DNA from 2 places in the Thalassotalea sp. PS06 genome. Region 1 is predicted to be linked to the other one. Evidence: riboswitches for the same ligand, from Rfam matches in the RefSeq annotation. Region 1 holds a riboswitch; the other holds the start of a gene.
What was found. Region 1 has a riboswitch for lysine ahead of lysC (lysine-sensitive aspartokinase 3). Riboswitches for the same ligand answer to the same signal wherever they lie in the genome.

Region 1 (16,098 bases):
GATAAATGGTTTGTTGAAATAAATGATGAGGAAGAGGAATTTCCATCTATTGTTGAAGTTTTAGAGTTTCTAAAAAGTGTTGAGAATCTAGAAACTTGTAAGATTTGGGTCGGAAAAGATGGTGGCAAAAGACCTTGGTGGCATAGATTATTCGGTTTACAAAAACGATTTGTCGATAGCTTGTTCGCTCTTGAATGGTACAATCAAATTGCAAATCTAATTTTCCATGATGAAAACTGGAGTGAATACCGGGCTATCGATCAAGATAATCCGATATCTGCTAATGAACATGATAGATTAAAAGTGGCACAAGGTGAGAAAATCGCGCCATCAAATGAAGAATGTATTAGTAAACATCGAGCGCTAACTGCAGTCAGGGAATATTTAATCACCAATGAGCGTCCAGATTGGTTAGTTTACAACTTTGTCGAGTAATGGCCTAACAATCAGTTGTAAGAGAAGCACACTTTTTACCCGCAAAAGCGGGCGGGCTTTGGACTCGCTTACGCTCGCCCTTAAACAAAAACGTTGGTATAAGGAAGTTTGCTGGGAAATTTAGTTTTAGGAGTCTTTCTTTCGGGCAGGGAAGCGACATTAACGGAAACGGTAAAGCATTATAAAATCTGTTACCACTTCCGCATCCTTCTCCTCGAAACAACATCTGGAAAAAGAAAAACCCCTGGTTTGAACAGGAAGTAGTTCCTGAAATGCAACGGCTTTTAAGTATGTATTTTAACAAGCCGAAAGTTAGCGATAGTGCACTTTAAACTTGCTATTGCCAATGAACTAGCGAAAATACAATAATGTGGCTGAGATAGGATTCATACCAACTACTTGGACAGTGAACTTTGTTGTTGTCGATAGGGAAAATACGTTGAAAAAATCAGGAAAAGCTAGGGCTATTATATATTTTTGTACGTTTTTACTCCCCATTTTATTCGCTTCAAATTGTCAGGGATGGGATGCTGCTGACATGAGTGTTGAGAGTTGTATAATCGAAACTCAATTTTTCATGGATGCTGCTAATTTCATTATATCTATAGTGTTTATAAGCTCCTTTATGGGGTTTATACCTATCTTGATATACATTTTTGTGATTGTTTTATCTGTTGAGATGTCTATTTTTATCGCGAAAATAATATCTGGCAAGCCACTCATAAACACATAAGGTGTACAACAGTATGTGTACTAGCTCAGACCTGATCTGACAGGTTACCCTATGCCCCTATTCAAAGAACGATGTCCGGGGCACCTAGGTTCCAATGAACGAGTTCCCGCTATGCCTATCAACTTACTTTCTTAAACTTAACGATCCAGGCGAGAAGATTGTTTTTATCGCCGATAAGTTCTTCGATACTGTGCAAAACCAGACCAGCTTGTTTTGCCTGAGCTTCTAACAGTTCCAGATTCTTACTATTGAGTGCTGCTTTCTTTAAGTCCGCAAGGCGTTGCAAATGCGCCCGGGCTTCAATTTTGAACTCTTCAATTTTCGCAAGCTTAGTCTTTGCTGGCAATCCGCTACCTTTTTGAAAAAGTCCAGATATCAAATCCTGTACATTGGTGTCGAAATAGCTGGTTTTATCTTCTGCCTCAAGGCTGCGGATTTTCTGATTTAACTTGTTTCGCAACTTTTCACTTTTATCGTCGTGAAGCGGGGCGCCGTCACCTAGTTGTTTTACCAGTTTGGTGATGATTGATAGCAAGCCAGAATTACTGAGGATCTTATTTAACAATTGAATGGTTTTATTGTTACGTTGCAAAATTACCGATTCGGCATGGTGGGTTACTAGTACAACCTCACCATCCACCTTGCATACCCTGGATATTTGCTCGATGGTTTTTGCCTGATTACTGTATTCAAACCCGTATTGAGACGTAACACAGTCAAAGCTTTGGTCGGCAAAAGGGAGCTTGGTGGAACAAACACCGGGCAGGATATTAAAGGCGTCTTTGGTGTAATCCGGTAAGTCCTGCAACTTAGATTCAATTAACGATACATCAACGGAGGCCAAATCGGTTCCAGTGAAAGTATGTTCTAATTGCAAATCGTGTGAAATATTGATGCCTATCAGAGGCAAAGAGGCATTGCCGGTGGCAATGTCGAGCACGTTTGACTTCTTTGGCAGTGACGAAAACGTCGAGTGCCAGAAATCTAAAAAGGCTCCTTCATAATTGTCTGAAAATGCGTTACCGAATGATGTAACAAAACCGCACTTCCAATATGCATCCCAATGCTGCATAACTACTCCATGCAAATGTTTAACATTTAAATTACAGCTACTACGATATGAAAATAAAAATGGTTTGGCAATCGTTTAAATAAGATTCGACATGTTTACAGTTGAGTGTTTTTTGCTCACTGATAAGCCCTCTGCGGCTGCAATCGTTGCAAAATGGTACTTTGATGAGTGGTGCAAGGGTACTGGCAGATATTGGCTTGAAGATGGATAAAACCAGGTTACTTATGCGATTAGCTGTGAATCAGTATCATTTGGCGCTGAACTTGTTAATGATGATTTGCTTCGAGCAGACCTCTGGAAAAAGTGGAACAGAGCCAGTAAATGACATCTGTCCCGCAGGTTACCTATTGTTATTCGTATCGTAGTGCCTTGATAGGGTTGGCACGGGCAACACGAATGGAGTTGCTGGCAACGGTTATCCAGGCAATACACAGAGCGAATAGGGCAGCGACCGCACACATAGCGATGATCAAGCTGGTATCGATACGATATACGAAGGCTTCCAACCAATCGCTCATAAAGTAGAAAGCTACTGGCCAGGCAATTAAGCTTGCGATCATGACTGGCTTACTAAATTGCCACATCAACATCTTCACAATATCGAATACACCAGCGCCCATTACTTTGCGGACCCCAATTTCTTTGGTACGTCGATCTGCGGTAAAGCTTGCCAGACCAAACAATCCTAATGATGCAACCAAAATGGCTAATGCAGAGAAGGTGGCGAACATGGTTGCTTCACCTTGTTCTGCCTGATAAAGCTCAGCGATATCATCTTCGACAAAGCTATGGGCGAATGGAATTCCAGGGATCTCCTGACGCCATAGGTTTTCAACATCGGTTTTTAGTTGCTCTGGCGAACCATTAAAGCGCACGCTGATGCTGTTGACGAAATCCAACCCAAGTGGGTATACCTCAGGGCGTATGGTCGAATGCAAACTGCTGAAATGGATATCTTCGACAACACCGATAATGGTCAGGTTAACGTAAAGCTCTTCACCCGGATCGCCACGGCCAGTAATCAGAGTTTTACCCAGGGCACTTTCAGCGTCTGCAAAACCAAAGCGACGTAGTGCAGATTCATTGATAACAATGCTGCCCGGGTGGGTTGCACCTTCGCGCAGTTCTTCGGTTGATGGTCCAACGTCGTTGCGATTTTTATCATAGGCTCGACCGGCAACCAGGTTAATCTCGTAGGTTTTGAAAAAGTTATAACCGACACTGCGTTGACCCATAATCAATGCATCTTCTTCGGCCATTTCCGGCGTGCGCATGGATGTATTGTTTTCATTGGCATTGCCCGGCGTTTCGCTAGAGAAGGTTACGCTGGTAACTTGCGGGTGCTTCTCAATCTCCTGTAACAATACGTCACGCTTGTTTCCTGCTTCTTCACGATTGATACGGTGAATTACCATCATATTTTCTTTATTAAAACCAGCATCCATTTCCATCGCATACTGCATCTGGCTATATACCACACTGGTGGAAATAAACAGGCCGATAGAAACCGCAAACTGAAAGATAACTAGTGCAGCACGAAGCTTTAAGGATGCACCAGTTTCTGCCGATTTGTTGGCTTTAAGCACAGTGGCAGGGCGAAAGCCCGATAGGATAAACGCTGGATACAGTCCGCTTAATACACCAACACTAACCGCTAAGCCAAGTAAGGTCGCTATGGTGTTAATGTCATAATTTACAACAAGTTCCTGATTCAGTGTTTCGTTATAAAACGGTAGCGCAAGCTCAACCATGGCAAATGCCAATAGCACAGAAATCAATGTCATCAATACTGATTCGCCCAAAAACTGAGTGATCAGGTTGCCGCGTGTTGCACCCAATACTTTTCGCAAGGATACTTCTTTAGCACGTTTGGCTGCATGTGCAGTCGAAAGGTTCATGAAGTTAATACAGGCAATAAGCAAGATTAAAACCGCAATCGCCGAGAAGGTAATTACCGTCGTTTTGCTGCCTTGTGGACGCATTTCGCCAAATCCAATGGCATTCAGGTGGAGATCCTGAATGTTCATTGCCGACAGTTTGATAAAGTCTGAAGCTTTAGCGTCATCACCACCAATTGGCATCTGTGGGAAGTTGCGGTTAGCAAAGTCATCTAGCTGCGAGTTAATGAGCGCAAGATCCGTTGCTTGCTTAGTTTTAAAATAAAGCTGCGAATTAACCGAGAACCAGGCGTTGAACATGTAATTCTGGCTTTCCCACGCAGTTTCATCGATTAGGATCATCGCGGGTAATTCTATTTGGCTGTTTCTCGGGCTATCAGCGATCACAGCGCCAACCTTGAAATCTTTTTTGTAGAAGTTGAAATCCAGCGCCAATACCTGACCTAACGGGTCACTATCTCCAAAGTATTTTTTGGCGACGGTTTCGCTAAGTACAATTGATGAGTTGTCACTTAAGGACTGCTCTAAATCGCCGGCGATAACGTCAATGTCGAAGATATCGGTAAAGTCGCCATCCACCATTTTAATGGGTTCAACAAATACCTGGCCATTGTGTTTAATGGTTGGTCCCCAGCCTGCAATTCGCGAAGCAGCTTCGATCTGCGGGAAGTCCTTTTTCAGGGCGTGAATCAATGGCCCAGGTGAGGATACCGCATGCATAGGATCCCGGCCTGGAATGGCAAAGGTAATGTGAGAACGATGAATGGTCTCGGCATTTGCCCAGAAACTATCGTAGCTGGTTTCGTGCTTTACAAACATCAGGATCAGTGCACATGCGGCTAAGCCAATGGCCAGGCCGACAATGTTAATCATTGAAAACAGCTTGTTTTTAAGCAGGTTACGCCAGCCTGTTTGAAAGTAATTTGCTAATAACATAGGGTTTCTTCCTTAAAACTGACTTAGGATACGGCGCGCAAATCTTGCACAACGACTTCGCCATCAAATAAATTAATGACGCGATCGGCGTATTCGGCGTGTTCCGGAGAGTGGGTAACCATAATTATCGTGGTGCCTTCTTTGTTGAGTTGCTGCAGCATCTCCATCACTTCACGACCATGTTCACTATCAAGGTTACCGGTTGGCTCATCCGCAAGGATTAGCCCTTGTTTGCCGACTACCGCACGGGCAACCGCGACACGTTGCTGTTGACCACCCGAAAGCTGGCTTGGCATATGTTTGGCACGATGGGAAATACCGACTTTCTCCAGTACTTCGGCGACGCGGCGCTTACGTTCACTTTTTGAAATGCTGTGATAGAGCAGGGCAAGCTCAACGTTTTCTGCCACGTTTAGCTCATCAATCAGGTTAAAGCTTTGGAAGATAAAGCCAATATTTTGCTTACGAATCACCGCAAGCTGGCTTTCGGAGTAACCGGCAACGTCTTCAGAGTTGAAGTAGTAGTGTCCTTCCGAGGGGCTGTCTAACATGCCAAGAGTATTCAGCAGGGTAGACTTACCACAACCGGATGGTCCCATGATGGCAACAAACTCACCTTGTTTGATCTCGAATGAGATGCTGTTTAACGCCGTGGTTTCTACTTCTTCCGTGGTAAATCTCTTACTTAGGTTTTTAAGTGCTAACATTTCTCGTGCTTCCTCTTATAAATTTTTATCTTATTAATATTCAATCGATTAGATTTATGATTTCAGGTTTAGTCGGTCCATATCGATGAAACTGGCATAGGGTGACGTGATAACTTTTTCATTCACTTCCAGGCCGTCCAATATTTCGATAAAGCGGTTATTTCTTCTTCCTAAGCGAACGTTGCGACGAATCGCACTGCTACCATCTTCGCTAACGACAAATACCCAGTGTCCGCCGCTGTCTTGATAAAAAGCGCCGTTCGGGATCAAGGCAACTTCTGCCGGATCGCCCAGGGTTAATTTGGTTTGTAGTGTCTGGCCACGGCGTATGCCTTTAGGTTGTTGCTCTGCAAACACTAGATCGATGCGGAATTGGCCGTTATTCACCTGCGGATAGATTTTAGAAACGCGAAGGGTATAGTCATTACGATTGCGGGTAATGGTCGCTTGCTGGCCTAGATCAATGCGCTCCAGGTAGAACTCATCGATGGACGCCTGCAATTTAAAGCTGCTGGGATCGTCAATCTGACCGATGCGTTCGCCACGTTCTATGGATTGGCCAATCTCAATATCAAACCCGGACAACTTACCAGCTACAGGTGCTGTCATGTTCAGGTTGTCCATGTTCTTGCGGGCAAACTTGAGGCTATCGTTTAAGCGATTGCCGGTTTCCTGCAAAAACGCCAACTGCTGTTCCTGCAATCGCGTATCGGTTTTCTGACTCTCAAGCGTTACAACTTTACGTTGCCGATAATATTCGAGCAGATCTTCATTCTCTTTCAGGGCGCTATCGGAAATACTGCCTTGTTGATAAACCACGCGCTCTCTTTCAACCTGACGAGTCAGGCGTTTGATCTGATAATCGATTTCAATGAGATTGCGTTTGTGGCTCAGTTTGTTCTGCTCTAATGAAAGCTCGATGCTACGCATGTTGTTTAGCTGCTCAGTTACCGCCGCTTCATTGCGCATAACATCCAGTTGCAGCTGCGTATTGCTTAACTTAACAATTGGCTGACCAGGTTCTACGATGGTGCCATCTTCAATCAACACCTGTTCAACTCGGCCACCTTCAATCGCATCAAGGTAAACGGTGCGAAGCGGGGTGACTTTGCTTCGAACCGGAATGTAGTCTTCGAAAGTACCGTTCTTGACGGTAGATATGGTGAGATTTTGCGGGCTTACCGCCAGAGCTTTGCCATCTTGTTGTGCGGAGTAAAGGCGACCAACGATAGTGACAGCGGCAATCGCCAGGATCACTAATGCAGCGTTCTTCCAAGGAAAGGTTTTACGTTCTATTTTTCTATCCATGTTGCAATCTATTTCATAAATTATTGGAAGCCAGTGAGCAAAATACTCACTAGCGCGAATTACATGAGTTAGATAGCACCATGCGTGCCAGTTTTTAAAAGCCTTATTTAATAGGGGTTGTGGAGGTTTGTGGTGTTATTACAGTTTTATAATAAATGTAAATATTGTGATATTTGCTAACAATTAGTGATTTTTGCTAATAGTGCTCGTTTGCTATTCAATGTGGTTTTAGATGTCAGCTTTCAGCACTTAACTGCGGAGCCATTGCCATATTCTGCCTAACGTCTCATGCCAGGCGCGTTCGGTTTTAGAAATGTTCGCGGCATCCGGAATAAAGTTAAACCAGACACTGGTGCCTTCTGGGTCTTTAACCAGAAAGCCTGTGGGAGCCGGGATAGGATCAAGACCTTCAGCGATGAAATACTGGATGGCGCGAGGCATATGGTTGGCATTGGTTACCAATACGAATTTACTGTCTTTCACGATGGGAGCTACCATCATGGCTTCGTCGGCGGTATCCCGGGGTTTAGATACGGTAATTATCTGATCTGGTGTTAAACCAAGCTCTACAGCGGCCTGTTTGAGTTTAGTGGCATTAGAGACATTATCGTAAGGATTAAAACCGGTTGTGATTAATTTTGCCTGGGGTTGCTCTCGAAGAATGCGCATACCTTCCGTCAATCGTTGTAAGGCGCAGTTTTTTAATTCCTGTGAAGGATTAAGGCGGGCATCAGACGTATGGCCGCAGCCAAGTACGACGACGTATTCGACTTCACCATACTGATTATGAAAAACCGGAAATTCCTGTTCATACTGGACAATCAATTTATCGGCGATAGGCATAAATGAAATGATGGCTAACAACAAGGTACCTGCAACAATGAAGCCTTTCGCCAGCTTAGGCTTTCGATTAAATAGAATGATCCCCAGAGCGAGCAAGATGATAACGATGGGCAGGGGCATTAATAAACTGCCAATGATTTTTTTTAATATGAAGAAATCCATAACATTCCATTCCAAAATACCAACGAAGGGTTGCCATACGGCATTGTCATTTGCGCACTAATGACTCACTAAACTATATGTAATAGCTGGGATTTTTGCCATTTAATCGCAAGGAGATTGGGTTTTGTCATCGATTAGAGCAACAATTCAATTATTTTCATTTAGACGTCTATCTGTCTATTGCAATCAAAATCGATATCGGTTTTAATAGGCGCGTTATTTATGACGCAGCCAGTTCTGCGGTCATGAACAACCAGAAGAGGTGCATTAACCAGGTAGGTGATCTGAGGAACCATATCCGCAGACGATTACTGAGGGGGTCTAATGCCGAGGACAAGTGAAGATATGGTTCCAGCTTGTTCGGGTGTTAAGGTTGAATCCTTGCAACTGTCACCATTAGTGGTGGAGGGCTTCTGGCTGATAGTTAAACTCTTTTCTACGTTCGTTTCTCTGCTCAGTCGTGCTCTTCCTTGCTGTAATTAGCTATTTAGGGAGATTTTCCGTGAACAACCATACTATTAAGGCTTTGCCGTTTTCGCTGTATCAACTGCAAAACAGGAGGCCATCATGTTAACTGTGGCCAAATTCGGTGGTACCAGTGTCGCTAATTTCGATGCCATGGTCCGTTGTGCCAATATCATAAAAAATCGCGCCGACATTCGTGTTGTTGTGGTATCGGCCAGTGCCGGTGTTACCAATCATTTGGTAACCTTGTCTCAGCAGTCGTTATCCGGTGTTGAACAACAGGCGATTATCGATGAAATCGCAACGATTCAATATGCCATTACTGAATGCCTATTTGATAAAGACGAAGCGAACCAAGAAGTTAACGAAATTCTTGCGCAGTTAACGCAATTGGTAGCCGAGCAAAATACCTTACAGACGGCAAAAACTGCCGATGCGATTTTATCCTGTGGTGAACAGATGAGCTCGCGTTTGTTTGCTCGGGTATTGCGTCAGCTAGAATGCCAGGGTGCATACTTTGATGTTCGCGATGTGATGACAACCAACAGTTTATTCGGTAAGGCCGTGGTCGATACCCAGGCATTAAAGATGAACTGCCAGCAGTTATTGAGCCCGCAATTACAAGATGTGGTTACGGTAACCCAAGGCTTTATTGGCCGTGACGGGTTAGGCAGTACTACAACGCTAGGCCGCGGTGGTTCCGATTACAGCGCGGCACTGCTAGCTGAAGCGATAAACGCCGATGACTTGCAAATATGGACGGATGTTGTCGGTATCTTTACTACCGATCCGCGTATTGCTAAAAGTGCCCATGCCATTGATGAAATCAGTTTTGGTGAAGCCGCAGAGATGGCCACCTTTGGTGCTAAAATACTGCATCCAGCAACCTTGATCCCGGCAATCCGCAGCTCTATCCCAGTTTTTGTTGGCTCAAGCCGCGAGCCGGATGTCGGCGGTACGCGGATTATGGAAACGGTTTCTTCAAAACCTACCTATCGCTCGATTGCCCTGCGTCGCCAGCAAACCTTAGTGACGGTGAAAAGCCCGGCGATGTTACATGCCAGTGGTTTTCTGGCCAAGGTATTCGCAATCCTTGCCAGTCATGAGCTAAGTGTCGATTTGATCACCACGTCAGAAATCAGTGTTGCATTAACCTTTGATAATCCTCCGGGTTCAACTCAAGCAGTTATTACAGAAAAAGTGGTAGAAGAGTTAGAACAGCTTTGTGAAGTGCAGGTTGAGAACAACTTGTCATTGGTTGCCGTTATCGGTAACGGATTATTGCGTAGCCAGGGGGTTGGTACGCAAGTGTTTGACGCCATTCCTGAGGCAAATGTGCGAATGATTTGTCACGGCGCCAGTGATAATAACTTATGTTTTCTGGTACCTGAGCAGGAAGGGGAGCAGGTTGTACAGACGTTGCATGATAACTTTTTCGTTTAAATTAGGTTAAACGAAAAAGAAGGAGTCAAGACAGAATACGTCTTGATGGTGGAGTCGAAGTAAACTGCACTTCGAGGGTGGAGTTAAAACGAACAACGTTTTAATGGTGGAGTCACGGCAAACGGCGCCTTGAGGGTGGAGTTAAAACAAACAGCGTTTTAAAGGTGGAGTCAAAACACGAGTGTTTTGATGTTGGAGAAAATACTCCATTGCGTCGTATTTTGGGTTTTGGCCAGGGATGGTCTATATGCCGAAAATGCACAAGGACATGGATGTACGCAGGTAGAATAACGCAGGAGCAGTTATCGAGGAGCAATATTCGGTTTTGGCCAGGGATGGTCTGTATGCCGAAAATGCATGGAGCAATTTTCGGTTTTGGCCAGGGATGGTCTGTATGCCGAAAATGCATGGAGCAATTTTCGGTGGAGTCTACCGAAGCGTCATTTCCAGCTACGACTGGAAATCTAGGCCCCAAACAGAAAAAGGGAAGCCGACTAAGCTTCCCTTTTTGTTTTGGTATAGGAGAATTCGCTTATGCTAATGCGCTTTCAATATCGCCTTGGATTTGTTCAGGCTTCACCATGCTGCCATAGCGTTTTAATACTTCACCGTCTTTATTAATCAAAAATTTGGTAAAGTTCCATTTGATTCGCTTTGAACCTAACAGGCCTTTGGCTTCGTTTTTAAGATAGGTAAAAAGCGGATCGGCATTGTCACCATTAACGTCAATCTTTGAGAATAAATCAAAGCTGATATTAAAGTTCAAATCACAAAAACCTTTGATTTCCTCATTACTTCCGGATTCCTGCTTACCGAATTGGTTACAGGGAAAGGCCAACACTTCAAAACCCTGATCCTTATATTTTTCATAAAGATCCTGTAAGCCGGCATACTGAGGCGTAAAGCCACAGGCACTGGCGGTATTAACTATCAAAAGCACTTTGTTCTGATAGTTAAGCATTGGCACGGTTTCACCTTTGTTATTGGTAACCGAATAATCATAAATTGCTGACATAGCATTCCTTTTAATAGGCGTTTCTTTTCATTACACTATCACTTTTTTCACTGAAGTAAAAAGAAGTGGTAGTTGCCATGGCTAAAGTTAAGGTTGCATTTATTGGTTTAGGGGTAATGGGTTATCCCATGGCTGGTCATTTGTCGAAGGCTGGTTTTGACGTCAATGTTTATAACAGAACTGCTGCAAAAGCAGAGCAGTGGGCTAAAGAATACCAAGGCACCGCGTATTCGACGCCAAAAGAAGCCGCAACAGGTTGCGATGTGGTATTTGTTTGCGTTGGTAACGATCAAGATGTATTACAGGTTTGCGAAGGCGAAAACGGTGTTTTAGCCGGGTTAAAATCTGCAGCGATTTTAGTTGACCATACCACGGCTTCGGCAGAGTTAGCAAAGCAGTTAGCAGCCTCCTGTGAGCAGCAAGGTAACGACTTTATTGACGCGCCAGTATCTGGTGGCCAGGCTGGCGCTGAAAACGGTGTGCTCACCATTATGTGCGGCGGTGACGAACAGGTTTTCAAAAACGTTCAGCCAATCATGGATGCCTATGCTCGCTTTAGCCAGTTAATGGGTCCTGTGGGGGATGGCCAGAAAGCAAAAATGGCAAATCAAATCTGCATTGCCGGCGTAGTTCAGGGATTATCTGAAGCCCTTAACTTTGCAAGCCGTGCTGGATTAGATACCGATAAACTTGTGGAAACCATATCCAAAGGTGCAGCAGGTTCCTGGCAGATGGAAAATCGCTCAGCGACTATGGTGAAAGGTGAGTTTGAATTTGGCTTTGCCGTCGATTGGATGCGCAAGGATCTAGCCATTGCGTTTGAAGAAGCGAAAAAACATCAGGCAGACCTGCCAATGACAACCATGGTGGATGGATTTTATGAACAAGTTCAGGAACTTGGCGGTAACCGCTGGGACACCAGCAGCTTAATCGCATTATTACAAAAGAAAGGGTAATATAACCCAGCATTTATTCAGGAAGTTCAATAATAAAAAAGGAGTAACATAGTGACTGAACTATATACTGCACCGGAATCCGATGTCGCCGTAAAACTGGAAAATAACTCAGGTATGGGCAAAGTCGATCAACTACCAGAAGGCATTAAAGGCTGGAGTTGGGGCGCATTTTTCTTAAGCTGGATTTGGGCGCTGGGTAATCGTACCTGGATAGGCTTGATTGCGCTTATCCCTTATATCGGCTTTATTATGGCTATCATTCTTGGTATCAAGGGGCGCCAATGGGCCTGGGAAAATAAACGCTGGGACAGTGTAGAGCATTTCCAAAGCGTGCAAAAGCGTTGGTCTGTTTGGGCATTAGTGCTGATCTTAGGGGTGTTCGGCTTGGGTATTTTTGCTGCGATCGCAATTCCTGCTTACGTTGAATATCAACAGATGGCTAGCGGTTCATAATATAACCGCTAAACATGATTGCTAAGCCCGGTTTTCCGGGCTTTTTTGTATCCGCGATTTAAGCATAAGCCCGCGATATTTCCAAAAGACATTACACTTAACAAATCACCCTGTAACTAACGAAAATTATGACCATTCAAGTTGATTATTTTACGGATGTTTTATGTGTTTGGGCTTATATCAATGAACGGAGAATTGCTGAACTTGTCAAAGACTACGGTGACAACATTGAGCTGCATCATCATTACGTTGATGTTTTTGGGGCCGTTGCAGAAAAAATGCAACTTCAGTGGCAACAAAAGGGCGGTTATACCGGATTTCGGGCACATGTTATAGAGTCTGCTGCGCAATTTGATTTAACGATCAATGACTCTGTCTGGAATACATGTAAACCCAGCTCTTCGGCGCCAGCCCATTTATATGCCAAGGCGATCAGCCTGGTTCATGGTGCTCCTGCAGAAATACGTTGGCTAACTAAGGTTCGGGAAGCGTTTTTTGTCGAAGCAAAGGATATCAGCCAATCAGATGTACTGATGGCATTAATTAACGATCTAAATCTTGATGACAAGGCAATTAGCCAGGAAATTGATTCCGGCAATGCCTTGGCAAAATTGATGTCCGATCGCAAAAAAAGTGAAAGCCTGAAAATTAAAGGTAGCCCGTCAATGGTGATGAATTCAGGTCGGCAAATTCTTTTTGGTAATGTTGGTTATGGCATTATTCGCGCTAATATCGAAGAGCTGCTTCAGGACAAATCTGCCCAGGCCAGTTGGTGTTAAGAAATAAAGCAACACGGCTAATGAAGGAGAGGGGATAGTCGCAATTCTCTTGCATAAGTTAAGAGAATAACGGACTGTAAGGCGGCAAAGGAGAATGCTTCAAGCTCATTCTCCTCCTGTACAAAATAAACGTTAACTTGCCACGTATTGATACAAGGCCTTGAGGATACTCATTTTTTGAGTATTTTGTTCGTGCTCATGAGCCAGGTTTTCAATCGCCAACATATACTCGTCATAGCTCAGACCGTTCTCACCATTAGCCAGTTTATTCTGACAATATTGTTGCCATTGCCTTTGCTCATCGGCCGTTAGGGTATGAAGGTAATTGCGAGCCCGATATCTAAATAACAGGGTAGCTAATCTAGGATCCTGAAATTTGAAAGGATATGTGGCTAGTTGTTCTACTGGCATTTCATGGATTAGCTGCATCTGCGCTTTATCGCTGTCGCTGAAGAAACTGCCCGAATACAAAGCTACATCTGCATCTTCTACTTTATTTTCATAACTTTCGTTAAATACTTCGGAAAGCTTTTCGCGGACCTGTGCCGCTTGCTGTTTAAGCGCACGCCAGTTCTTTAAACAGTTTTCTCTATCAATACCGAGACGCTCGGCATCAGCTTCAGTCAAGGTTTTAGCCGGAGCCACAACCGGACATTTGTTGATATGGATAAGTTTGATACCAACTGGTAATTCATCGTCGGCTAGCTCGCTGCGTTTGGTATATAAGCGTTGCTTTAACTGTTCACTATCGAGCTCTAATATTGGTGTCGCGTCAAAGCCCAGGTCGACAGCAATCACGGCATTTTTGTTGCTCGGATGATACTCAACCGGAGCAAACCAGCTGGTACAGCCCTGATCCGATGAAATCTTTGAAGACGTGTGGACGATAGGCGTCATTTCAAATACTTCCAGTAGCTTTTGCACTTCACGCTTATTACGAAGGTTGAAGATAAACTCATAAAGCTTTGAATGCTTTTCTTTAATCAGTTTTGCCATGGCAATTGTGGCGTAGACGTCACTCATCGCATCATGCGCCGCTTCATGGCTAATGCCATTTGCTGCGGTTAATAGTTCTAGTCGAAAACTCACACTGCCGTTTTCATTACGGGGCCAGTTAATGCCATCAGGACGCAATGCGTAACACAAACGCACCATATCGATGATGTCCCAACGGCTATTACCGTTTTGCCACTCACGAGCATAAGGGTCATAAAAGTTTCGGTAAAACAGATAACGGGAAACTTCATCATCGAATCGTATTGAGTTATAGCCGGCCACAGTTGTATTTGGCACCGTAAACAATGACTGAATACGACGGGCAAATTCTGCCTCAGGTAAACCTTCCCGTTGTGCTTTTTGTGGGGTGATACCGGTAACTAAAGCAGCACCTGGATGCGGTAAATAATCCTGTGGAGGCTGACAGTAAAAGACCTCGGGCTCGCCAATGATATTCAAATCTAAATCGGTACGAATGGCCGCAAATTGAGACGGGCGATCAAATTTAGGGGAAACGCCCCAGGTCTCGTAATCGTGCCAGAGAATAGTAGGTTGATTGGCTTGCATTTAACTCAGGTCAATTATTGTTTTATGGGGCTGATGATAACATCTGAAAAGCGGTCTGCGCTATGGCTTTAAGGTGAATACTTTTCGATGTGGCGTTTTAATAGTTCAATAAACTCATCCGGGTGGCGGTCGAGGGTATCGTCGGCCAAAAACAGGTGGAAGCCGTAGGCTTTATCCAGTGCCTGAGTGCGATGCAAAAATGCTGCAAGTGGTCCTTTGTAAATCTTACCGTCGAGTTTGAAAGGTTCAAAATCGATGATTGCCTGTTTCATGTTCAATTGGTCGTGTTTTAGCGCCACAATAAGCAGCGGTTTTTGCTCATGTAACAAACGATTCGCCAGACGGGGAGAGATGGTTTCAGCCAGAGGGCGGATATCTTTGAGTTTTATCCCCGTGTAACTCAATCTTTTATCCATTGTGGACATATCTGGCTTTACCGCGCCTACACGTTGAATGTTACGCCAATCGATTTGCCAACGGCCACAGCGGTGAGTGTGGGTCAGGCCTTTGCTGTCTAACTGATAACTGTAATCCGGTTCTCTCAGTTTGAGAATACCAATAAAAAACACCACAAAACTGGCCATATATAAAAAGATCATTTGGATTTTCAGGCTTTGCCACCAGTATTGACCGATTAACAGCATAATTAACAATAAAACTGTCCCTAACAGGGTCAAAAACAATCCGTTGCGCTTATTTATCGCACGAATGTTCTTGTTACTGATGTTTGTTGCATTTTTCATAAAAACAGTAGACAAATCGCCTTGAAAATTGGCTGGAATTTTCCATAGTTAATAGAGTCTCAGATCTTTTTTATCGCAAAAGATCAACACCCCCAGTTTAGTTTCTATTTAGCAGGATGTGATGTGTCAAACCAGATGATTCAACAAAAACCTATCAGCAAACACGGTAAAAACGTGGCAATCATTGCTTATTTTACCTTGATTGGATGGATTATTGCGTTAATCATGTTTGGACAAAAACCGACACGCCTCGCTGCATTCCATCTTCGCCAATCCTTAGGGTTATTTTTAACCGGTGTTGTATTAAGCTTTATTCCGTTGATTGGCTGGGCCCTTGTCTTTCCATTACTGGTTTTATGGGTAGTTGGATTAATTCAGGCCTGTGAAGGTGAAGCGAAGCCTCTACCCGTTGTCGGCAATTTTTACCAGCAAACATTAAGGCATATGATCTAATACCAGTTTGCATCAGATACAAAAGAGCAGGGCTCTGCTTTAGTGGCATTACTGTGTACAATAATTCTTCAACGCCTTGTTTTCGCTTTTGACCATACCAATCCCATTAAATTATTGCTCACTCAGTGAGAATT
Region 2 (16,098 bases), 1.2 Mb from region 1:
GATAAAACCATCTCGGGTTCTTACATAACGAGCCGGACGCAGACCATTGCGGTCAAGGTTACAGGCAACGTGACGACCGTTAGTCATGACGATACCGGCAGGGCCATCCCAAGGCTCCATATGCATCGAGTTAAACTCATAGAATGCTTTTAGCTCGTCATCCATGGATGGGTTGTTTTGCCATGCTGGGGGCATCAACAAACGCATCGCGCGATATAAATCCATACCGCCGGCCATGAATAGCTCAAGCATGTTATCTAGCGATGATGAATCTGAACCGCTTTCATTAACAAATGGCGCAGCATCCTGCATATCCGGCATTAATGGACTTTTGAACTTGTAAGTACGGGCCTTACTCCACTGACGGTTACCCTGAATGGTGTTGATTTCACCATTGTGGGCAAGGTAGCGGAATGGTTGAGCCAAATGCCACTGTGGTGAGGTATTGGTTGAGAAACGCTGGTGGAATACACAAATAGCTGACTGCATGCGGATATCGGCAAGATCGAGATAAAAGCGCGGTAAATCCGCAGGCATTACCAGACCTTTATAAATATTCACCAGGCATGACATGCTGGCAACATAGAACACAGAATCCTGAACCCGCTTTTCGGCACGGCGACGCGCCATGTACAGGCGGCGCTCTAAGTCTTTACTGCGCCAGCCTCGCGGACCATTAATAAATATCTGCTCAATGGTTGGCAGGTTGTTTTTCGCGATTGGGCCTAGCACATTTGGGTCGGTTGGAACTACACGCCAGCCAACAACTTCAAGAGTTTCCTGATTTAACTCTTGCTCGAGAATTTTTTTGGTTTCGTTAGCGATAACCGGATCAGGGTTAAGGAAAATCGTACCTACCGCGTATTTACTGCTCAGGTACCAGCCATTCTCTTCGGCGATGGCACGAAAGAAACTATCCGGTTTTTGCATTAGCAAGCCACAGCCGTCTCCGGTTTTACCGTCGGCCGCAATACCACCACGATGCTGCATTCTGTCTAATGCAGAAATGGCGGTTTTAATCAACTTATGACTGGTTTCACCTTCTTGATGGGCGATTAACCCGAAACCACAGTTGTCTTTTTGTTGACTGTGATCATAAAGTTGCATGGCTATTTCTCCTTCTAAAACTTGCTGGCGGTGACATTAGTTATAGCGAATAAACATCGTGATTTTTTGAATAAGTACCGCAAATCCAGCCGGGGGAACCTATCACCATATAACCAGTTTTAGGTGAGGTCAATAAAAAATAGAGTTATTACTCTTACTAAGGATAGGCTAATTATTGCCTGATATGTAGGCGACTTAAGAATAAAAAATCAGCGAGGGCTTATTGGGTAAGGGCAGCAGCAAAGTATGAAATTCGAACTGAAAGTTTTACAGTTGAATTAAATTGAAGTTAAAAAAATTTTAATATAAATGCAAAATTGCGGCAGTTTTATGAGAAATCACCAGATTCTTCCCGTTTTTTGGTGGTCTGCAGGATTCGAATGACGTGCTTGCACTAAAGCGCTCGCAAGGGTGGCAACTTCGAGCTTAAGCTCTGGTAGGGTGACGTGCTTGCACTAAAGTGCTCGCAAGGGTGACAACTTCGAGCTTAAGCTCTGGTAGGGTGACGTGCTTGCACTAAAGTGCTCGCAAGGGTGACAACTTCGAGCTCAAGCTCTGGTAGGGTGACGTGCTTGCACTAAAGTGCTCGCAAGGGTGACAACTTCGAGCTCAAGCTCTGGTAGGGTGACGTGCTTGCACTAAAGTGCTCGCAAGGGTGACAACTTCGAGCTCAAGCTCTGGTAGAATGACGTGCTAGCTACTAAAGCGCTCGCAAGGGTAACAACGGCGAGCTTAAGCTCTCGAAAGGTGACATGCGATCGCAAGACAAACTCAACCCTTTGCGTCATATCCTGCTAAAACCGATAACGTCATATCCTGCTACGACAGGATATCAAGGTAAAAAATTATCGATGTTGGCGAGTCAGGTCTGGCGACGCCTCGTGACTTTAATCTAACCGTTTAGAAAACTGAGCGGAATGACGAGCCGCCACTGCGTCGGCTTGATCGTCGGTGGCGCATCCGGGAATGTAATTCGCGGCGCTTGGCATCGAGCCAGTCGTCCTTAGTAATAGTTTCCGACGAGCGGTCCTTTTCCCGCTCCCGATAGCTGCAAAACTCCAGGAATGCTTCAATGTCATCATTTAAATCAGAAGCAACAAGCTCAATCATAATGGCATCATCAAGAAACCCTAAGGCTGGGATATCATCGGGAACCAAATCTTCAGGATCACTGAAATAGGCCAGGGCGCTTAACACATCCTGCTTTTCTTCCTCTGGGATTTGCCATTCGGTATCTTCAATCATCTGAATGAGAGTTTTTAGTTTCTCAATACGCTCCTTGACGAAATCAGGCACGTTTTGATGAACATCCTCAATTAAGCTTTTGGCGTTATCTAATATCGCCTGCTCACCATGATGTCTTGCATTACTTTGCGCTCGCTCCATGACCGCGCGAAAGTGTTCGAGATCGGACTCTGATAACTGAAACGTTACGTTAAACGCCATTTTTTTGCTCCTGACTCATCGTAAAAGATGAGATTTTCGATTCTTAGTTATTAAATTTAACAAAGAATTTATTTTTCACCATTTACTACGAGTAATAGTTGCGGTTTAGAGCCTTTAAATTTTCACCTGTTTTATTATGCACTGCCTTTCCATGTGTCTGAGCGTTGGATCTCTTGTGCTGTGATTCTGCTATTTCAACCTCTGAGCTTAAGAACTACGTAAACAAGTCTCAGCAAACAAAAGGGATATCCGGTATCGGAGCGCGGGATGACGGAGTAAATAAATGGAATAGCGTATGCTTCTGCCGCGCACTTTAGGGACACCGAGCTCCAGCTAAGATTCCCTGTAATATCAGGGAATGACTCAAGGGATTTTGCTTTTTTCTTCCACCGAAAATTGCTCCTGCATTTTCGGCATATAGTCCATCCCTGGCCAAAACCGAAAATTGCTCCTCGATAACTGCTCCTCGATAACTGCTCCTCGATAACTGCTCCTGCGTTATTCTACCTACATACATCCTCGTATTAGTGCGTTATTCTACCTACATAAATCCTCGTATTAGTGCGTTATTCTACCTGCGCACATCCATGTCCTTGTGCATTTTCGGCATATAGGCCAATCCCTGGCCAAAACCGCCCGCCTTCCTCAGCGAAGCTTACCTCACACGGAGCGACGTTTTCTGTCGCCTACTTAACAATTTTCAACTGACAAAAAACTTTGCAAAAAAAAGAGGCTGCCGAAGCAACCTCTTATTGAATTGTTGATCAAACCGGTTTGATCATTCCGGCTGGTAACCGCCCTCGATACCTTTGGTGGTAACGGCAACAGCATCATGGGCATGTAGCGATTCCAGGTGATTAATCTTCACCCAATAATCGTCATAACCACTGACTTGATTCATTACGTGTTGTACGCGACGGGCAGCATCTTCACAGAACATTAGGTTCTGACCATTCAAGCGGGCAAATTCCTGCTCATCTTCACGTTTAACAGCCGCCTGCACTGGTGTTTGCAGCGCATTTTCCACGGTATCAACGATATCGGTGATTGGGAAATTGTTTACCTGACTGTTCAGCTTCACTTTGATCTCTGCAATTGAGCGCTGACTGTGAGGTGTGGCAACAATACCCTGAGTGGTACCAAGCCATTGATGAACGTCTTCCGCAGCAACCTGGTCTTGATCGGCAAAGGATTCAGTGAAAGATTTTTGGATCAACTGGCGAGCTAATGCTGCAGAGCATGGACAGGTAGATGAATAAGCGATATCAACGCCTAATTCAATATCAAAGCGACCCTGTTCCAGTTTGCCGGTAATGGTTACTGGATATACGCGCCAGCCCAACTTACCACTGATAAGTGCTTCGCGGCGCATTGGGTAATCAAACTGGAATTTAACTAAAGCGGTATCACTTAAATCGTGATGAGAGCTAATAAATTCATCCAGCAAAGTAACCAAAGACTGATAGTTTAAGGTGTTGTTACTGGCAAGTTCATCCAATAACAAGTAAAGGCGAGACATATGAATGCCTTTCGCTTTTGGTTCTTTTAAATTAACAAATGCGTCAATGTGAGCCGATATCATGCGTTCTGCTTCGTCTTTTGCAGCCAGCATGATTGGCATTTCAATATTCCCCATACCAACACGATCCAGCGTACCCTCGGTTTGGGCCTTAGTGTGGTTGGCGATATCAGGCATTGATGTTGGCATTACTTCTCCGCGTATTGTCATCAGTTTTGGTGCCTTTCCAGTGCAAAAAATTTCTGCAATCAAAGGCTTGATTATTCTTTAAGGCATTTAATCTGTAATTACATTATATGCCCTAGTAAAAAGGTCGGGTATTCTGGATCATATGTCGATTAAAATCAATATTTCCGGGCGTTTCGCTTGGTTAAAAACTGTAAAACTGACCGTTCCGTGCCAAGGAAATGAATAAAGTCCTCGCCTCTTTCCAGATAACTGCTAGATTTTTACTAGTAAGTCACAAAATTCCAATGCTATGGACATATTAGATAAAACCTTAATTAGTCAGTATCGTGATGTCCTTGGGCATGAAGCTTTCATGCAAAATGTCGATCTCTATAAAGAACAGGCAGTAAAATATTTTCAAAAGCTGGAGCAGGCGATTGAGCTGCAGAGCTACACCCAATGGCAGGAGAACTGCCATATACTCAAATCTGCCTCAGGAAATACTGGCCTTAAGGAAGTATATCAACTCTCCAGTGATTTGGAGTATTCGCAAGCTGACTTTGAGGAACTGCAAGAACAGCTAATGAATTTAATCGTTAAAAATGACCAGGCCTTAAAGGCACTGGAGCAGTGGCTGAATTAAATCTGCCGCTACTCCAGTAAGTCTCCCCAGACCCTTTCTAATTTCTTGCAGCTATTTATTTAGCTGTCTAAGTTACCGACAAAGCGATAACCTTCACCGTGAATGGTGTTGATAAATTCCGGGCTCTGCTCATCACTTTCAAAATGCTTACGCAGGCGTCGAATGGTTACGTCAACGGTACGGTCGTTCTCGCGTAGCTCGCGACCAGTCATACGACGGATCAACTCCTGGCGGGAAACGATCTTGCCACGATTTTCCATTAACAGGCGCAATGCCCGGTACTCACCACGAGGGATAGCAATTTTCTCACCTCGTGGAGAAATCATCTGACGCGAGTTCGGATCCAGCTTCCAGTTATCGAACTGAATGACTGAAGTATCTTCTTGAGCTGTCGTTGTATGATTTTCACTACGGCTTAAGCGATTAAGTAGATTGCGCACGCGAATAGTTAATTCACGCGGGTTGAACGGTTTAGTGATGTAATCATCGGCACCGATCTCAAGACCTAAAACTTTATCTACTTCACTGTCACGACTGGTAACAAACATCAAACCAATCTGATGTCTCTGCAATACTTCACGCGCCAGAATCAAACCGTTTTTACCTGGAAGATTAATATCCATTAACACCAGGTCGATGTTGTGTGACTCGATCACCGATAGGATCTCTTCACCATTGGTGGCGAGGTGGGTTCGGTAACCTTCACCTTCAAACAAGTTTTGTAGACTCAACCGAGTCACGTCTTCATCTTCAATAATTAAAATGTTGGCTTCTTTAATCATTTCCACCTCTAACAATGTGTAATAGGGTTGAGCCACGCCAGCCCAGATGTTTATCCATTTATTAGCGCATTTTCCCGCTGAGCCTTTGGTTTTGGCGTGGCTGCTAATTCGTTGGGTGTATGATATCGGATTGAAGCGCGGTGACAATGGTGAAATTGTTGTAAAAATGTACACCAAAAAAGCAACATGTTTGTCACCTATGTAGTGATAACTCACTGATTAGGTTAATGATATGTAGTGATTAAAGAAAACAAGATGTTAAAAGTGAGTTAATCAAATTGAAACTAAGTGTAACTAGAGCCGTGAAACGCTACTTTTGAACACTTTTACCCGCCAAAAATTAGCACTTTTTCCGGTTGATTTTGATCATTTACAATAATGGATGCTAAAGCCCTGTGCATTGGCAATAAGCTCATATTTTGAAAAATGTTGTTTTAATATTGGCGCGTACTTTAAGAAACTATTTGCCACTATCGTCAATTGCCCATTAACCGTCATAAAGCGACGGACGTCAGTGAGGAATGTTTCCGTGGTCGTATAGTGGGTTTTGATACCTTGGTGAAATGGTGGGTTAGAAACCACATATTGATATTTCCCAGATACGTTCGATAAACCATCGGAAGCAAATACGTTGCCGCTGAGGTTGTTTGCATCGAGGGTTAACCTGGCACTGGCAATGGCCATGGCATTGACATCAAGCATATCAATTTCTGTGTGCTTAAAGCGCTTTTTAATAACAGCGCCAATCACACCAGCGCCACACCCGAAATCCAACACCTTACCTTTTATATCGTGAGGTAGGTTGTTCAGCAGTAAAGCAGTACCTTTATCCAGTTCACCGCGGCTAAATACCCCTGGCAAGTGGCAAATGGTTAGCGATTTACCGCCGCTTTCAATGGTAAATGATTCAACCCAGGATTTGATATTAAATGCGGGGATATCATCCTGAAAGGTAAATGAGAACAGACTGCAATGTCTGGCAGAGTCGAGCTTTTGATATGCCTGGGTAATATTGCTGGCAAGTTTTTGTGACGACTTCACCCCACCTTTATTATCGCCAACTACTAACACTAAGCCATCTTTATGCAACACTGGGGCTAGCATGTTCAGTAAATACTGAAACTCATGTTTGGACTTTGGAAAATATAAGATGATCAAATCGTGCTTGGTTTCGCGCTGATAGTACTCGGAGAAATGGGCGTGGATGTTTGCCACTTTCGATAATTTCCGGTGCTCGGCAAAATTGACGTTATAAGCACTTATGCTGGCATCGGGGTTTATTGCCTGTAGTTCCCGGCAAAATTCAGGATCCGGGCAATTAACCAATAATGGTGAATTTGCCTCTAGCAAATCGTCATTTCGCAACAGTAATTGTGAAGGGTTAGATAAAGCCATGCCGAATGTCCTGAATGAATATGCCGGGTATTTTCTTTAGTTTGCTGTGCAGAGTAAAGAGTTTAGAGCAAATATGTCGGTTATATGGCTGTATTTTCGGGGCTTTAACGGTTGAATTGTTACCTATCTAGTGCTTTAATAGCCCTTATATACACTTAGATGTGTATTCGCCCTTCTTACAGAGGGCCAGAAGAGGAGCGTTAACCAGGTAATTATCCGGAGGAGATCAAACTCCGACGAAGGGTGATGAGGGGGATTAACGCCGAGGTGGCAATACTTGCAACGTACGTTGAAGTGATTTTTGATGATCATGCTACCGGCTGACCAGGCTGAATCCTGGCAGCTGTCACCTGAAATGGTGGAGAGCTTCTGGTCTTTGCGTGACCCTTTGTCATGCAAACACCCAGAGCTTCCCTTTGATTGAATTTAGACTTGCTGACTGCACCGTCGTAAACTTTTGCGGTCAGTAATGTACCGAGCGTGTAAAAACGTTTGAAACCAGGAAGCATTATAAGAGTTTATTATGACCAACAATTTTAATTTGGCTGACTACTCGACATGGACTGCACTTGTCACGCCTTTTGATGAGCTGGGAGCAATTGATTTTGACAGCCTGACCAATTTAGTGCGTCAGCAGGCAAAAGCTGGTAACGGCATCCTGTTGCTCGGCAGCACCGGGGAAGGTCTGGCTATTGCTCCGGAAGATCAACTTACTATCGTAGATTTTGTCTGCAAACTGCAACCTGGCGTGCCTCTGATGGTTGCTGTCGGTGGCGCCGATTTGCCAGCGCAACTGAATTGGATCAAGCACTGCAATCGTCTTGATATTCACGCCTACTTGTTAGGCACACCATTTTACGCAAAACCGGGTGTGGCCGGTCAGACCCACTGGTTTAAAAATTTACTGGATGCTGCGGCTCATCCTTGCATGATTTACAATGTGCCTTCCAGAAGTGGTGTAAATATTCCTGAGCAGACCGTTGCTAATCTGGCGGAACACAAGAATTTATGGGCAATGAAAGAAGCCAGTGGCGATATTCATCAGTTTTTAGCGTATCGGCAAGTCGCGCCTAACCTTGCCATGTATAGTGGTGAAGATGCACTAATGCCTTATCTTGCCGCAGCAGGGGCTGTCGGTCTGGTATCGGTTTGTTCAAACGTGTGGCCGCAAGAGACAAACCTGTATGTGAAAAAGTCTGTTGCCGGTGACAACCAATCCTTGTTCCCAGTCTGGTATAACGCCACGAATGCGTTATTCAGTGCTGCCAACCCAATTCCGGTCAAGGTCTTGATGCATCTTCGCGATATGATTGCCTCGCCAATGCTACGCGCGCCGTTGACGCATCTGGAGCTAACCGAACATCAAGGTATTGTTGATGCCGATAAGAGCGTATGTAATTGGTATGCTGCGCAGCGAAAACAAGCCGCCTTAGCTGATATTTCCTGATATTAGTTAAGGCCTCTCTTCCCTATTCAATCTAAATAAAGACTCTCTTCATCGTGGTAGAAAAACAAATCTTAAATGTCGGTGAAATGGCCAGCGGCGTAGAGCTGACCGTTCCTGTATATCGGATAAAAGGTCGGGGCACAGGCCCGAGTGTTTATATCCAAGCCAATATTCACGGCGCTGAAGTTCAGGGAAATGCGGTTATTTATCAGCTGCTCGAGCTATTACAAAAGCAAACCCTGCTCGGTGACATCACACTGGTTCCCTATGCCAACCCGGTTGGCTGCAATCATAAAAATGGCGAGTACACCCTTGGGCGCTTTGACCCGATTACCGGTGTTAACTGGAATCGGATGTATCACTTCAATGACGAACTTGCTAAGCAGTTTGTAGAGCAATATCCGGATACCGATGTCGATACTATTCGAAGCGAATTTCGGCGCTGGATGCTAGATGACATTGATGAGCAGTTAGACCACAATATTTTTGGGTTAACAACCGGACGAAGAATTGCTTATCAACTGCAACGCATGGCATTGCAGGCGGATTTAGTTCTCGACCTGCATACCGGTCCTATCTCTTCGAAACATTTATATTGCCCGGAATACGCAAAAAATAGCGCCAGTTATTTTAATATTCCACACACCATATTAATCCCCAATGATTTTGCCGGCGCCCTTGATGAAGCGACGTTTTGCCCGTGGTGGGATTTAACCCAAGCCTATCAGGCGATTGGTCGAAAGCTGGATTTCAATAAAGAAAGCTTTACTGTTGAGCTTGGCTCACAGGAGCTGATCGACTTAGATGAAGCCTTGGTGGATGCGAAAAGTATTCTGGGCTATTTACAGGCCAAAGGTGCAATTGCTGCGAATGGTTTTGCTCCAGACGCCATGGTGCGCTACGGGTGCATGCTTAAAGACTACAAGGTGTTTTACTCACCGATGGGCGGCATGGTGGATTATCTGGCAGAATTTGGCGAGCCACTTCCCGCAGGTCAGCCGCTGGCGCGTATCTTAAGAATGGACAATTATAGTGAAGCAGATTCCGATCCTTTACATTACCTAACACTGGATCAAACCGTGATCCCGATTTTGCACTTTGCTTCGGCAAGCGTAAATCAGGGCACCGAACTTTATAAGCTGTTTAGCAACTACTTCGAACTATAAATTCCTGAACCTAACTCTCAGGCATCTGGATGTTTAACGTGCTGAGCAGTTGGTAGTAAGCGAAAACCGTCAGGACGCCGAGTCCAAGAATTAAAATGATGCGGTATTTTATACCGTGTTGGTGATGTTTTTCTCGCTGGTGATGATGGGTAATACCAATCCCATTAAATTATTGCTCACTCAGTGAGAATTTAAAGGCTTTTAGACAAGGCTTTGATTGCAGAGAATGGTTATTCCATTGTCAAAATCAGTAACGTAGGATAAATGCCTTTAAAACTCACCCGTAGGGAGTTAGTGAGAGGCCCATTTACTGCCCTATATTTCATTAATATAGAATGACTATATCAATAAAATCTATGTTGTAAATGAACCTCGGCCCTAACTCTGAGTTGTGCACAAACTTAATGGGATTGGTATAACATCCATCATTTCATCACCAAAGTAAATCGACAGGAATGTTCCCATCGCACTGATTATTTATATACTCCAGTACGGGTAAGGCTGGGTCAGGATTTGCTTGAGCAGGTTGGTTAAAAAGGTCAGCTCGTAGGTTTTGGCATTAAACGATAAAAAGTAAAGATTAATGGCGATTGCCACAAACCATATGACCACCTGAGTGGTTGCCATTTTAATAACCGTATCGGAAAGGCAAGAATGAAGCCACCATCGGCGACTGGGGTACATAATACGAAAAAACTCCAGCTTAAAATTGCCAGGCCAAATCCGGTGGAAGCATCGTATTTCATACTCATGTAAATGAAATACCCGACTAAGAGGGCAACAAGCGCCAGAAACTTTAACAGGGTTTCTTTATGGGTAGGGTTTTTATGATGAAAATCAGGAGCTGATGCATTCGCTTGGGTCACAATTAAAAGCCCGTCTGTTTAACGTACATCTAACTATAGCAGTTAGAAAACACAGGCTTTTACAGTGAATTAGATGCCAAGTGAAGGAATGATTTTTCGTAGGTTACCAGCGGCCTCTGGGAAAGTATGGCTTAGCATTTTCAGGATCCAGTTGCTGTTTTACCGCGCGGCGCTGATTTTCACCTAAGATAATTTTAATTTGATACCAGGTTTCCATCATCAGCATTTTCCTGTCAGGGCTTTGCCAGTTGCGGGTATAAAGACGTTTTATCGCCCCCAACGCATCCGGAGACTTGGCTTTTAGCTCAGCGAGCAACACTTCTGCATCCTGCAAAGGATCTTCAGATACTTGCGTAACCAGGTTCATCTTCATCGCTTCATCGGCAGAAATTGGATCCGCGGTTAGCGCCAGGCGTAAGGCCTGATCTTTTGGAAGGATTTCTCGAAGCACCATATTGCCGGCCATATCAGGGATCAATCCCCATTTGCTTTCCATCACTGCCAGAGTGGCGTCCGGGGTAACAAAGCGAAAATCGGCGCCGAGTGCAATTTGCAAACCACCGCCCCAACAACGGCCTTGGATAACGGCAATTACCGGTACCGGCACTTTTCGCCAATTACTGCTGACCTGTTGGGCGAGATTCGAAGAACCGGGTAATAGTTTTTTAAGCAGAGTCACCATCGCGCTTTTGTCTTTCATCATCGACTTCACATCAAGGCCACTGCAAAAGTCCTGACCAACACCTTGCAGGATAACACCACGAATGAAGCGATCTTTTCGCAACGTTCGAGCAATACCTGCCAATGATTTAAACGTCGCTAAATCCAGGGCATTCAACTTTTCCGGACGATTGAGGGTGACATAGGCAATATCATCTTTAATGGTTAGATCTACCGGCGATCTAAGATTACTTTTGATTTGGTCTATATTTTCCGTTGCGCTCATAATTAACCTGCTAACTGGAAGTATTTCGTAATTAAAATAAACCTATCACGACTGGACCGATGAGTATAGGCAGGAAAACTTTAGCAAATATCTGGCTTGGGCTTGTTATTAACCGCAAATAAGTGTGATAATGTAACACGAATATGTATTAAGCTGTTTTCTAGGTGCCTCAAAGGGGCGATAAATCAAGTGCCAGCTATCAAAACGAGATAAACGTGACTGCGATAATAACGCAAAAATTCAATTTACAAGCCTCTACTCATAAGGGTAAGGGCTATGTGCTTATTGGTTTGTTTTTATTTGCTTTATTGTTTATTACCCAGCATCAGGCCAGCCATGATGCTCAGTCTAATCACATGCACTGTCATATATGCTGGCAGTTCGCGATGGACGATGACGAGCCTGGCAATCCGCGCCTCGAGCAAACGGGCACCGCGATAACGCCACAACTGATTGCTGTGCATCAAACCTTCTACAATTCTGCTATTTGCCGTACTGGTACCTGTCGGGGTCCCCCAGCTCAATCCTGATTATCGTTAATCGGGTTCGTCATAATTTTGTCTCAAACAATAAAAGTTAATTGTGCTAATTGCTGCAGGTTTTCTGCAGTCGATGATCGCTGACGATACCTAAGACCTCATTTTTCTATTTCAGGATTTATTATGCGTTTAAATCGCTTATATACGGCCACAGCGTTGGCCTTGTCAGTTGCTACTCCGGCATGGGCTGCAACAATTTCAGGTAAAGTTGTAGATAGCACGGGCAATGGTATTGCAAATGCGGAAGTCAGTATTCGACAAAACCGCGTTGTTACCGACGCTAATGGGATGTTCAGTCTCAATGATGTAGCCGACGGTGCCGCAGAGTTGCATGTGGAAGCTCCATATTTTGTCCATAAAAATCAAAGCATTAATGTTGGCGATAGTGACGTTGGCAATGTTGTCGTTACTTTGACTCCTTCTGTAATGGATGTTGTAGATGTTTATGCGACACCATTACACACATCAACTATCGAGTCAGCTTTACCTGTTAACGTGTTGAGTGCTGACGAATTGCGACTAAAGCAGGCGTCTACTTTGGGTGAAACTCTGAAATATGAGGTGGGTGTTCACTCTACATACTTTGGACCGGTTTCCAGTAGCCCAATCATTCGTGGTCTCGATGGTCCAAGAGTATTGATTACCCAAAACGGTCTCGATGCAGGCGATGCATCACGTGTTGGACCTGACCATATTGTTTCAACAGAAACAACAACCGCTACGCAAATAGAAGTGTTACGAGGCCCAGCGACCTTATTTTATGGCAGTGGTGCTATCGGCGGTGTTGTCAACGTAGTAGATCAGCGTGTTCCAACTCAGTTAGAACAGAGCGTCGGTTTCTCTTTGCAGCACAATACGGTTGCCGACGAAGATTTAGCGACGATTGATATCAACACTGGTACTGATTCTTTTGCGATTCACTTCGATGGTTTCTGGCGTGAAGCAAATGACTATAAAATTCCGGGTCCGGCAGAGCTTGAACATGACGAGCATGAAGAACACGCTGAAGAAGGTCATGAAGAACATGAAGAAAGTGGTCGTCTTACAAATAGCTCCAACGATGCCAAAGGTTTCACTTTAGGTGCAAGCTATCTTCTCGATAATGGTTTTGTTGGCTTTTCATACGGTCGTACCGACCGCATCTATGGCATCCCGGGGCATTCCCATGGTCACGAAGAACATGCAGAGCATGAAGAAGAGGTGGGCATGGAAGCAGGTCATGAAGAGCACGAAGAGGAATCGGTATTTGGTGATTTAACTCAGGATCGCTTCCAGATGCTAAGTGACCTTCGTTTTGACGATAATTTCCTTAACCGTGTTGCTTCAAAAGTCTCTTACACGGATTATCAGCATCAGGAAATAGAGGACGGTGAAGTCGGTACAACTTTTAAAAACCAACTTTGGGAAGCTAAAGTCGATTTATATCACCGGGAGTACAACGGTTTTAAAGGTGCCTGGACGTTGCATTATAAGCAATCAGATTTTGAGGCATTGGGTGCAGAAGCATTCACACCACCATCAAAAACCGACACTCTGGCATTTGCCTGGTTAGAAGAAAAACACTTTGGTGATGTTTTATTGCAGTTGGGAGCTCGTATTGAACATGTAACGCTTGAGCCTGTCCACGGCCATGACGAGCATGTCGAACACGAGCATGAGATGGAAGGGCTCTCTGAGCATGAAGAGCACGAGGAGTTTGAACTTGCCAAGCAAGATTTCATGCCGATTAGTGCTTCGGTTGGCTTGGTATGGGATTACCAGCCAGGTTATAACCTGGGCCTTTCATTTGCATTTTCACAACGTGCACCTTCAGCCGCAGAGCTATTTTCTAACGGCCCACACATCGGCACCAACAGCTTTGAGTTAGGTGCGCTTTATGAATTACACGAAGAAGCTGACGGCTATCATATTGAATTGTCCGATCAGGATGTAAATGTTGAAACCTCTTACAATCTTGACTTAACCTGGCGCAAGTTCTCGGGCGATTTCGGTTTTGTTGCAAGCGTATTTTACAACCATTCTGAAGATTTCTATTATCAACAGGATACAGGCTTGCTGTTTGAAGATAGTGGTATTCATGACCATGGCCACGAAGAGCATGAGGAACATGAATCAGAAGAGCACGCAGAAGCGGAAATGGAAGAGCACGACCATGACGAAGAAGGCCTGCCTATCTTTGTATACCGTCAGGACGACGTGGATATGTATGGTTTCGAAGCGGAAATGGTTTATCAGGTCAGTGAACCGTTAAAAGTGAACGTCTTTACCGACTATATTCGCGCCAAGCTTGCTGATGGTGGTAATCTGCCCCGTATTCCTCCAATGCGTATCGGTGGTGGTTTACAATATCAGGCGAGCAATTTTGAAACCGGTGTGAACGTAACCCATTATTTTGAGCAGGATCAGCTTGCCTCACTTGAGACCGAAACCGATAGTTATACCATGGTAGATTTGCATGCAAACTATTACTTAGATGGTATTGGTGATGATACGGTGCTGTTTTTGAAGGTCGACAATGTGTTTGATACCGAAGCTCGAGTGCATTCATCCTTCTTAAAAGACATTGCACCACTCCCTGGCCGTGGTATCACATTAGGGGTAAGAGCGCGCTTTTAACCTCTAAACCTCTCTTTTCAAAGGCACCTCTGGGTGCCTTTGTTGTTTTATAGTTATAAAGAAATTGAGTATCTCTATATTGAATTGCGATAACTAATTGAAGAGGCTAAGGTATTTATTAACCACACTAATGCTTAGGGAAGAATTAAAATGGATAAGGCAGCTGGCTACACTTTTATACTCGGATCAATTTTGATGGTGGTCTTGATGTTAATCCCTTATGAAGAAGCAAATGCAACCTCCCTAGATTGGGATATTCGATTGGAAGCATTGATGTCAAACTGGAATTTCGTTGCGACTATTTGGAGATTTGAGCTCACAGCAGCAATTGCCTTAGCCTGGTCGTCTTTTCATTTTGCAAAAGAGAATAGTTCTTGGTACTTAGTAGCAATTGCTCATGTCATTTATATTGTTATGTATGGGGTGATGCTGGCCGGGTATCCCGAAGCGAGAACTCAGGAAGGGTATAATACGCTTTTTCAGATAGCTCTGTGGATATTTAGCGTCGCTAATTTACTGTGGGTGCTTGGAATTGGTCTGATTGTTAGCCAATATTCGGGATGGCTGAAATATGTCGGTTTTATCACGACATCAATCCTAAGCCTGGTTATGATCGGAGTCTTTTTCAGGTTGCTCACTTTCGAAGATGTCTACTACGTAATGCCATTAGTCATCGTAGTTTATCTACTAAATATAATTATAGGAGTTAAATACGTTAAGGTATTAAACGTGCGGAGCACAAGCTAACGGTTTAAACAAAAGGGGGGTTAATTGGGATCATTTTTCTCGAGGCTTTTCAGCTCACTGGTATCCACGTTTTCCAGCCCTTTTAGAGCTTCATGTTCAATATTGTCTTTGTGGCTGTCTTCCATATTTTGCCATTCAATCGCCATCCGTTGTTGACGCAATTCAGCTTCTTCTTTTAATTCACATTGGCGAAACGCGTCAGACCAACCTTGCGCATATTCCTGCTCTGCATTGAATCGATTGATGTCTTTTTGAAATTCGTCGAAGTAGCTGCCACCTGCTTGCTTGCCGCTTTCACAACCGTCGGCAAACCCATCAGCGTAGCTATTACTGTAGCCCTTGGAACGCATTTTTTCACGAGTCTGATCAGCGGTTGACTGACAACCGGCACTGAGCAGTAACACACTGAAACCAAGAATAAGTTTTTTCATGTCTGGACCTGATTAATGTTATTAGGTCTTTTTAGTATAGAAGAGCGATTTGTGTATGTCTGACTTAAGCACAAACTCTATTGATGGGGGGTAAATGTTGGCGCCAATATCGGGCCTAATGTCTCAAATAAGGCCTTGAAAATAGCAAGGCCTTGGTGCCGGTTATATCCTTACTTATTGCCTTTATCGGTTAGGCGAAATCCTTGTTCGAGTAACTCTACTTTTTTATGTTTGAGTAAGTTTCCTAAGGTCGATTTAAACGTTTTTTTACTGACACCAA

Region 2: linked by a shared signal. The riboswitch ahead of dapA (4-hydroxy-tetrahydrodipicolinate synthase) and the one ahead of lysC (lysine-sensitive aspartokinase 3) in region 1 are both predicted to bind lysine.

What each region holds. Positions count from the first base shown of each region.
Region 1 is NZ_CP041638.1:1,956,779-1,972,876, reverse strand. Features, by position in the region: gene FNC98_RS08770 (hypothetical protein) at 1-435, shown strand, start outside; gene FNC98_RS08765 (class I SAM-dependent methyltransferase) at 1,287-2,240, opposite strand; gene FNC98_RS08760 (hypothetical protein) at 2,405-2,605, shown strand; gene FNC98_RS08755 (ABC transporter permease) at 2,591-5,074, opposite strand; gene FNC98_RS08750 (ABC transporter ATP-binding protein) at 5,098-5,781, opposite strand; gene FNC98_RS08745 (efflux RND transporter periplasmic adaptor subunit) at 5,836-7,089, opposite strand; gene elyC (envelope biogenesis factor ElyC) at 7,339-8,094, opposite strand; lysine riboswitch at 8,344-8,515, shown strand; gene lysC (lysine-sensitive aspartokinase 3) at 8,659-10,002, shown strand; gene FNC98_RS08730 (glutathione peroxidase) at 10,535-11,017, opposite strand; gene FNC98_RS08725 (NAD(P)-dependent oxidoreductase) at 11,095-11,973, shown strand; gene FNC98_RS08720 (hypothetical protein) at 12,025-12,426, shown strand; gene FNC98_RS08715 (DsbA family protein) at 12,555-13,205, shown strand; gene sbcB (exodeoxyribonuclease I) at 13,338-14,768, opposite strand; gene FNC98_RS08705 (DUF2982 domain-containing protein) at 14,837-15,511, opposite strand; gene FNC98_RS08700 (DUF4870 domain-containing protein) at 15,635-15,964, shown strand.
Region 2 is NZ_CP041638.1:3,201,059-3,217,156, reverse strand. Features, by position in the region: gene gltB (glutamate synthase large subunit) at 1-1,107, opposite strand, end outside; gene FNC98_RS14170 (YkvA family protein) at 2,008-2,553, opposite strand; gene folE2 (GTP cyclohydrolase FolE2) at 3,332-4,261, opposite strand; gene FNC98_RS14160 (Hpt domain-containing protein) at 4,551-4,883, shown strand; gene arcA (two-component system response regulator ArcA) at 4,943-5,662, opposite strand; gene FNC98_RS14150 (methyltransferase) at 6,032-7,060, opposite strand; lysine riboswitch at 7,243-7,437, shown strand; gene dapA (4-hydroxy-tetrahydrodipicolinate synthase) at 7,584-8,507, shown strand; gene FNC98_RS14140 (succinylglutamate desuccinylase/aspartoacylase family protein) at 8,594-9,673, shown strand; gene FNC98_RS14135 (hypothetical protein) at 10,213-10,539, opposite strand; gene FNC98_RS14130 (crotonase/enoyl-CoA hydratase family protein) at 10,643-11,485, opposite strand; gene FNC98_RS14125 (hypothetical protein) at 11,701-12,015, shown strand; gene FNC98_RS14120 (TonB-dependent receptor) at 12,148-14,640, shown strand; gene FNC98_RS14115 (hypothetical protein) at 14,791-15,387, shown strand; gene FNC98_RS14110 (hypothetical protein) at 15,408-15,818, opposite strand; gene FNC98_RS14105 (S1 RNA-binding domain-containing protein) at 15,989-16,098, opposite strand, start outside.